Regions from separate parts of the Clostridium sp. AF15-41 genome, predicted to be linked through region 4. Evidence: predicted binding sites of a transcription regulator. Region 4 holds the regulator's gene; each other region holds the start of a gene.
The links. Region 4 encodes HrcA, which represses chaperone genes, less so after heat shock. Its sites were predicted from a motif close to TGTTAGCACTCNNNNNNNNNGAGTGCTAACA; they were not measured.
Positions count from the first base shown of each region.

Region 1: clpB (ATP-dependent chaperone ClpB) is a predicted target of HrcA. The motif match lies at 731-761, and genes of this name have one in related genera.
Region 2: DWW43_RS06590 (Hsp20/alpha crystallin family protein) is a predicted target of HrcA. The motif match lies at 1,537-1,567, and genes of this name have one in related genera.
Region 3: DWW43_RS07785 (co-chaperone GroES) is a predicted target of HrcA. The motif match lies at 1,190-1,220, and genes of this name have one in related genera.

Region 1 covers NZ_QTMQ01000002.1:190,111-192,320, forward strand. The annotation lists gene DWW43_RS02230 (HAMP domain-containing sensor histidine kinase) at 1-692, shown strand, start outside; gene clpB (ATP-dependent chaperone ClpB) at 840-2,210, shown strand, end outside.
Region 2 covers NZ_QTMQ01000007.1:29,405-31,614, reverse strand. The annotation lists gene DWW43_RS06595 (beta-ketoacyl-ACP synthase III) at 1-502, opposite strand, end outside; gene DWW43_RS06590 (Hsp20/alpha crystallin family protein) at 945-1,385, opposite strand; gene DWW43_RS06585 (glycoside hydrolase family 2 TIM barrel-domain containing protein) at 1,689-2,210, opposite strand, start outside.
Region 3 covers NZ_QTMQ01000009.1:53,378-55,587, forward strand. The annotation lists gene groL (chaperonin GroEL) at 1-806, opposite strand, end outside; gene DWW43_RS07785 (co-chaperone GroES) at 842-1,129, opposite strand; gene DWW43_RS07790 (DUF6062 family protein) at 1,477-2,196, shown strand.
Region 4 covers NZ_QTMQ01000003.1:154,318-156,527, reverse strand. The annotation lists gene DWW43_RS03375 (hypothetical protein) at 1-776, shown strand, start outside; gene hrcA (heat-inducible transcriptional repressor HrcA) at 893-1,924, shown strand; gene grpE (nucleotide exchange factor GrpE) at 1,936-2,210, shown strand, end outside.

The DNA of each region.
Region 1 (2,210 bases), on a different contig from region 4:
TGCTTGAACGTCTCTCGGATGCATTTGATATACAGAGACAATTTACCGCAAATGCGGCACATGAGCTTCGAACCCCATTATCTTTAATGCAGATACAGCTTGATTCATATAATTCCAATCCGCATCCGGGCAATGATGCAGATACCGAGCAAACGATAAAGATGGTTACGGAACAGAATGACAGACTCGGTAAAATGGTAAAAACCCTTCTGGATATGAGCGAGCTTCAAACTGTGGGGAGAGACGATGTAATAATGGTCAATGCTCTTGTTGATGAAGTATTGGCGGATCTGGAACCGCTTGCACAGGAAAAAAATATAAAACTTATTGGAAAATGCACGGATATAAGGATGATCGGAAGTGATATCCTTATTTACAGGATGGTATACAATCTTGTTGAGAATGCTATAAAATATAATCATTCTGGGGGACGGGTTACAGTGACCGCATATCAAAAGGAAAAACATATTTACCTGTCAATAGAGGATACCGGAAATGGAATCCCGGAGGAACTCAGGCAGCGTGTGTTTGAACCGTTCTTTCGTGTGGATAAATCCAGAAGCCGGGAACTTGGTGGTGTCGGACTTGGACTTGCGCTTGTTCATGAAATCGTAAGTGCGCATGATGGGACAATTACAGTCCGGTCTAATCCATCCGGAGGTACGATTTTTGATGTGAGTTTTACCCAGTGATCATTCCTGAAATGTGTGTGAAAAAATAAAATAAAAATAATTAGCACTCACCTCTTGACAGTGCTAACAAAAAGTGTTATGTTAACTACTGTAATGAAAGCGTATCTTGAATTACAGTAGTTTTTATATGTCAGGAGGTAAATGATTATGGATATGGACAAATACACAAGAAAGTCGCTTGAAGTAATAGAAAAAGCGAAAGATAAAGCCCTGGAATATGATAATCAGGAGCTTGCACAGATTCATTTACTTGCAGGATTGCTTGAGATAGACGAAAGCCTTATTTCGAAGATTTTTGAAAAACTCGATATAGATGTAACAGCAGCGGTAAATAGGGTGGAAGATAAACTTGCATCACTGCCAAAGGTAAGTGGCGGAAATCTGTATGCCGGAAATAATTTTTCAAAGGCGCTCATTCAGGCTGAAAAGGAAGCAAAGCAGATGGGAGACAGCTTTGTATCGGTTGAGCATCTGTTCCTTGGACTGATCGAAAAAGCCGATTCCGATGTGAAGCCATTGCTTAAAACATGGGCGATCGATCGGAACACATTTTTAAAGGCTCTGGCAGATATCAGAGGAAATAAAAAGGTAGACAGTGAGAATCCGGAAGATTCCTATGAAGCAATGGAGAAGTTCGGATATGATCTGGTGGAACGGGCAAGAGAGCAGAAGATTGATCCGGTTATCGGACGAGATGCTGAGATACGAAACGTGATCCGGATCCTTTCCCGTAAGACCAAGAATAACCCGGTTCTGATCGGTGAACCCGGTGTAGGTAAGACAGCGGTTGCAGAAGGTCTGGCACAGCGTATTGTCAGAGGTGATGTGCCGGAAGGCTTGAAGAATAAGAAGATATTCGCACTGGATATGGGTGCGCTGGTTGCCGGTGCCAAGTATCGTGGTGAATTTGAGGAACGTCTGAAGACGGTTCTGGATGAAGTAAAGAAATCAGAAGGTGAGATCATCCTCTTTATTGATGAGCTGCATACGATCGTTGGAGCCGGTAAGACAGATGGTGCAATGGATGCAGGCAATATGTTAAAGCCTATGCTTGCCCGTGGCGAACTGCATTGTATCGGTGCAACGACACTTGACGAATACAGACAGTACATTGAAAAGGATGCCGCTCTGGAACGTCGTTTCCAACCGGTACAGATCGATGAGCCGACGGTAGAAGATACGATCTCCATTCTTCGTGGTATCAAGGAAAGATATGAGGTGTTCCATGGAGTTAAGATCTCGGATGGTGCATTGGTAAGTGCAGCGGTACTTTCCAATCGGTACATTACAGATCGTTTCCTTCCGGATAAAGCGATCGACCTTGTCGATGAAGCCTGTGCGATGATCAAGACGGAGCTTGATTCTATGCCGACCGAAGTTGATGAGATTACAAGAAAGATCATGCAGCTTGAGATCGAGGAAGCCGCACTGAAGAAAGAGGAAGACCACCTGAGCAAGCAGAGACTGGCGGATATACAGTCAGAGCTTGCGGAGTTAAAGGATAAAGCAAATAACCTG
Region 2 (2,210 bases), on a different contig from region 4:
ATTCTTCCAGATACGCTGCACCTGCTCCATCACCAAACAACACGCAGGTTCCACGATCGTTCCAGTCGAGGATCTTGGATAATGTCTCCGCACCAATTACCAGTGCATTCTTAACAAAACCTGTCTCGATATACATTTTTGCTACATTGAGTGCAAATACAAATCCTGAACATGCAGCATTTACATCAAATGCAATGGCATTGTCTGCGCCAAGTTCCGCCTGAACCTGACATGCGGCACTCGGTGTATAATAATCCGGTGTTACTGTTGCAAGCACAATCAGTTCTACATCAATTGCTTCTTTTCCTGCCATCTCCAAGGCTTTTTTTGCAGCCTCTGCTGCCATTCCTGCAGTTGTCTCATGTACTGCAATTCTTCTATTTTTGATTCCGGTTCGACTGGAGATCCACTCGTCCGAAGTATCTACATATTTCTCAAGGTCTGTATTTGACACATTTTTTTCCGGCAAAAAACTTCCGGTTCCCATTATTCTGATTGGCATAGGTTTTCCCCTTTGTATTTTTTAGTTGTGCTCACTCAATGCATTCGAAAAATCGACTCTTGCATGCAAGCGATTTTTCATTATTATATCATACATTATTATTTCCATCAATTTCCTTGTTCATTTCATACGCAAATTACATCTGTAACATTTTTCCTCGTTTTTAATGCCCATTTTGTAACATTTTTCCTCGTTTTTTGTTGTCTATCTGTAACGTTTTTCTTGTTTTAAGAAAAACAACTTGTTTTGATACATTCCGGCTCTTGCAACAAATGCTTACGATATCTTTCCTATATGCTGCAAAAAACTAAAAAAAGCTGCTGCTCTACGAATGATTCTTCGTAAAGCAACAGCCCCATTTATGATTATTCATATCTGACATTTCTATCAGAAGGAGACAAAATGATTTACTTTAATAATTTTCATACAGGAAGTGAAAGGATTATCCTTCAATTGAGATATATTTGCTTTCCTCAACCTTTGGCTTCTCTTCTTTCTTTGGTACGCTGATCTTTAAAACACCATCTTCGAATTTTGCCTTGATGTCTTCCTTTTCAATTGCCTTACCAACATAGAAGCTACGGCTGCAAGAACCACAATATCTTTCACGGCGGACATATTTGCCTTTCTTGTCCTGATCGCCTGTTTCTTTCTTCGTTGTACCTGTGATGGTCAGATAACCATCCTTCAATTCTGCCTTTACATCTTCTTTCTTGTAACCAGGCATATCAATATCCAGTTCAAATGAACCTTCGGTCTCTTTTACATCTGTCTTCATAATATTAGCAGGCTGTGTATAACCTGTTGTCACTTTATAAGGACGTGCAAAATCATCAAAAAAATCATCAAATAAATTTTCTCCAAAAATACTAGGCATCAACATAAGTCATTCCTCCATTCAAATACATACATTTTATTCTTTTGTGTGCTGACCATTGTCAGAACACGTAATTGTTATTTTTCCGGAACTCCGGAACCTCCATCAGTCTCTATCTGATGTCCTCTCCTTCGTTCTGATTATGTTATACCACTTGTATTAGCACTCGTCAATAGTGAGTGCTAATAATTTTTGTGAAAAATCTGTGAAGTCTTGTAGATTATTCTCCTGCACACATTCCCCGCTCTGCCTTAAGCTTTTCATTTGCCGTGTAAAACACACCATTTAACAATGTGTATCTCCTCCTAATTAACCCCTCACAAACGGTACCAGTGTGAAATCAAACCGGAACTCTTTTTCACTGAACCTGTATTCATCCAAGACAACCGGGCCACAGCTGTTCGAACCGATTCCATTCTGTGCATGATCAATACAGAGCACCGTACTGTCGGCTTCCGTAAGCTCATAATTGTGTTTCGTCTGCGTAAGCACTTCCTGAGTGTAATAAGAGGCATTAAATGAAAATGTATGTTCTGCTGCAACAGCCATTCCATATCGTTGATTTGTCAGTTCCACATAATCACAGTCATAGTGGCTTCCATTCTCCTGCGGCATGATATAGTCCTCATGAAGCTCCTGCACAGAACTTCTGAACAAGCCGTGGCTGGCAGCCCTGTGCTTGTCGCGGTAGCTTTCCTGTGGCCCCATGCCATAATAGGCAGCCTCAGAAAGCTTCTTATCCAGAAACATTCTTATACCAAATCTTGGAAGATCCGGGAGTTCTTCATCTTTTACTGCTGTTATTCCCGCAGCAATTCTGCCTGCGCCATC
Region 3 (2,210 bases), on a different contig from region 4:
AATGTGCCTCTTAACTTATTTACGATCAATGTTGTAAGTGCTTCGCCTTCTACATCTTCCGCAATGATCAAAAGCTTCTGACCACCCTGTACGATCTGCTCAAGTACCGGAAGGATATCCTGAATATTTGTGATCTTCTTATCTGTGATCAGGATGTATGGATTATCAAGTTCTGCAACCATCTTCTCCATATCAGTTGACATGTAAGCTGAAATATATCCTCTGTCGAACTGCATACCTTCTACGAGGTCAAGCTCTGTCTTCATGGACTTGGACTCTTCAATCGTGATAACACCATCGTTTGATACCTTTTCCATAGCATCTGCAACCATCTGTCCAACTTCATCATCACCGGCTGAAATAGATGCAACTCTTGCGATCTGCTCTTTGCCGTTGATTGTCTGGCTCATCTCTGAGATTGCTTCTACAGCCTTGTCACAAGCCTTCTTCATACCCTTTCTGAGGATGATTGGATTAGCACCTGCTGCAAGGTTTTTCATACCTTCATTGATCATTGCCTGAGCAAGAACAGTAGCTGTTGTAGTACCATCACCTGCAACATCATTTGTCTTTGTTGCTACTTCTTTTACGATCTGAGCACCCATGTTTTCAAATGCATCTTCCAACTCTATATCCTTTGCAATTGTAACACCATCATTTGTGATAAGTGGTGAACCATATGACTTTGCAAGAACTACATTTCTTCCTTTTGGTCCAAGTGTTACTCTTACTGTATCTGCTAACTGATTTACGCCTGCTTCAAGAGCCTTTCTGGCTTCTGCTCCGTATTTAATTTCCTTTGCCATTTTTTTCTACCTCCAACTGTTTTTCTGCTATCTGATTATTCACTTACAACTGCAAGAATGTCACTCTGTTTTACGATGATATATTCATCATCACCGAGCTTAACTTCTGTTCCTGCGTATTTAGAATAAATAACTCTGTCTCCTGCCTTTACTTCCATAGGAACCTTAACGCCATCGACAACAGCTCCGGGACCAACTTCTACAACATCTGCATACTGTGGCTTCTCTTTTGCCTGTCCCGGTAATACAATACCTGATTTTGTTGTCTCTTCTGCTACGGACTGTTTTAATACAACTCTGTCTCCTAATGGTACTAATTTCATAATATATATTCCTCCTAACATATTAAATCCGTTCTTATCTGCCTTATGTACTCCGGCAGTTCCTAGCACTCATATCTCTCGAGTGCTAACACAATTATTATTGTATTCATTTTGTGGAAAAAATCAACCCCTAAAATGATAAAAAATATATTAAATGGACAAGGTCTCTTACATTATATGAAATATACCCTGAATTCAGAACGAAAACCGGCGATTTTGATTTGTAAATTCAGGTGTTGCATGATATGCTTCTAATACAGGAATCAAACCGATGATTTCTGACATGATACAGGATAACGCCTGTTCAAAGGCTGCTATCCAAATGATATATAGAAATGGAGAATACTATGGCTGAACAATTATACACAATACCTGTCAACGATGCCTTTCATGCAGACTGTGAATGTCCTCTCTGTCAGATGCAGAAAACGCTGGAGGAACATGCCATCGAATATACGATGGGACCAAGCTATATGGAAGACGATAATCGTGCTATGACAGATAAAATGGGCTTCTGCTCCCATCACATCGGCATGTTATATAAAGAAAAGAATCGTCTGGGACTTGCCCTGATGTTAAAGACACACACTGATAAAACGATCCGGGATCTGAAAGCTTTATCAGAAAAAGGAACTCCTGCAAAACCGGGACTTTTTTCCAAGCAGTCAAATTTTTCCGGTGTCGGTGCATATATCAAAGAACTGGAAAGCTCCTGCTTTATCTGTGACCGTATGAATCGTACCTTTGACCGCTATGTCGATACGATCTTTCATATGTGGAAAAAAGATCCTGAATTCAAGGATACCTTCAAAAGCAGCAAGGGCTTCTGTACTTACCACTACGGTATCCTCTACGATACCTCTGTCACAAAGCTGTCCAAAAACCAATGTGAAGAATTCATAGAAGCTTTGAATCACTTATATTTTGAAAACATGGAACGTGTCAACGGAGATATCGGATGGTTCATCGATAAATTCGACTATCGATTCAAGAATGAACCATGGAAGAACTCAAAGGATGCCCTACCTCGCGGCATAATCAAGGCTAATCATACATTTGTAGAATAAAAAGCGACAATATT
Region 4 (2,210 bases):
ATGGCAAAAGCTTTTATGGCAGAATGATCATGATTCTGGTGATTCCGTTTGCGATTCTTGTAGCAGCTTTTCTTCATTATGTAAGTGCAGGGGTAAGCAGCGACTTCCTGGCGGCAGCAGGCTTTTCAGAACAGACGATTACAGCGATCAAAGGTCAGATGGACGGAATCGCTTATATTGCATCGGCTTTTTCTGCTTCGGAGCTTCTGGTCCTTTTTATGATGTTTCCGGTTATCCTTCATATATCCGAAGACTACGAACAGAATACCATACGTTGCGAGCTGCAGAGAAGTAAAAGCAGAGCGGCCTGTTATATTGCCAGAGTGCTGGCGGCAGTTACTTATGTATGGGGGATCTTACTGGAATATATTCTGATTTCAGGGATTGCGGCTGCTTTGTTTTTTAGAAATGTCCCTGAAGCTTCAGAAGCTTCCCGGATTGGAAAAACAATGCTTGCGATAGTGCTGCAGTTTATAATGATCGGAGCCTGTGCAATGTTTGCATTTATGTTGGTTTCACTGATCAGACATTCGGTTTTGTCTATGACTGCCGCGGTTCTTTTGGTGCTGTTATTTACACCCGGAGTTCGTGTCCTTGTGGATCTGTTTAATCTGCCGGCGTGGTCGGATAACATCTGGATCGTGCAGCTTCTCGGTATGACAAGTGACCTTACATTTAACGGAACAGATGCGGTAGCTGCGATTATCATCAGTCTTTTATATGCCGTGATTTCTACAGGACTCGGCATTCATTTTTTCAAAGCTCAAAAATTATAAATTTTCTTGATTTTTTTCAAAATAAATGTTGACAAACAAGGTAGTGGGTGTTAGATTAATTTTAGTGGTTAGCACTCGGAGTATTTGAGTGCTAACAAAATGAAAGGGATGAGCAGATGGAACTTGACGAAAGAAAAGTCAAAATTCTGAAAGCTATCGTTTCCAATTATTTAGAGACCGGAGAACCTGTAGGATCGCGGACGATTTCAAAGTATACAGATTTGAACTTAAGTTCGGCGACGATCAGGAATGAGATGTCTGATCTGGAGGACATGGGTTATATATGTCAGCCGCATACATCTGCAGGAAGAATTCCAACGGACAAAGGATATCGGTTCTATGTTGACAGCCTTATGAATGAGAAGATAGAGGCTGAGACAGAGAAGGGAAATCTTCTTGAACGAGTTGATAAAATGGAGAAGATGCTGAAGCAGGTTGCCCGGGTATTAGCGGCAAATACGAATTATGCCACACTGGTTACCACACCTCAGTATAATAATACCGTGAAGTTTATACAGCTTTCCAAGGTTGCTGAGTCAAAGCTTCTTGCGGTGATCATGGTGGATGGAAATATCGTAAAGAATAAGCTGATCGATACCACGTACGATCTGAAGAATGACGAGATTTTAAAATTCAATATTTTATTAAACACGTTCCTTCAGGGAGCTGCATTAGAAGATATTAATCTGGAACTGATACAGACGATGAAGATGCAGGCAGGTGAATATGCGGATATCTTAGAAACCATCTTTCAGGGAATCATGGAAGCTATTCATGAAGCGGATGACCTGAAGGTTTATACAAGCGGAGCGACCAACATGTTAAAGTATCCTGAATTGATGGATTCGGCAACAGCAGAAAAACTGCTTGGAACTTTTGAAGATATAGAAGACAAAGAGGAATTTGTAAAATATGTAGAAGAAGTTATCAATAAAGATAACTCTGATATAGAGATCCGAATCGGCGATGAGAATTCCAGTGAGGATCTGAAAGATTGCTCCCTTGTAACGGCAACTTATAAGATGCCGGAAGGCGCAAAAGGAACTATAGGTATCATCGGTCCGAAACGTATGGACTATAAGAAAGTCGTTACGATGTTAAAAAATCTGACCGATGAATTGGATGATATATTTAATAATAACGAATAGGGGGTCCGATAATGGCAGACACCAAGAAAGATACTAAGAAAGTAAAGACAGATGAAAAGGCAGCAGAAACAATTGTAGATGAAGTTACAGCAGAGTCAACAGATACTGCAGAAACAACAACTACAGATGTGAATGTTACAGAAACCGTGGATGTCCCTGAAGAGCAGGCGGAAGCAGCAAAACCGAAGCCGGTTGCAAAAGAGAACAGACGCGGCAGTAAGGCTTTAAGAGAAGAAAATGATAAACTGAAAGAGCGCTGTCAGGATGCAGAAGACAAATATAAACG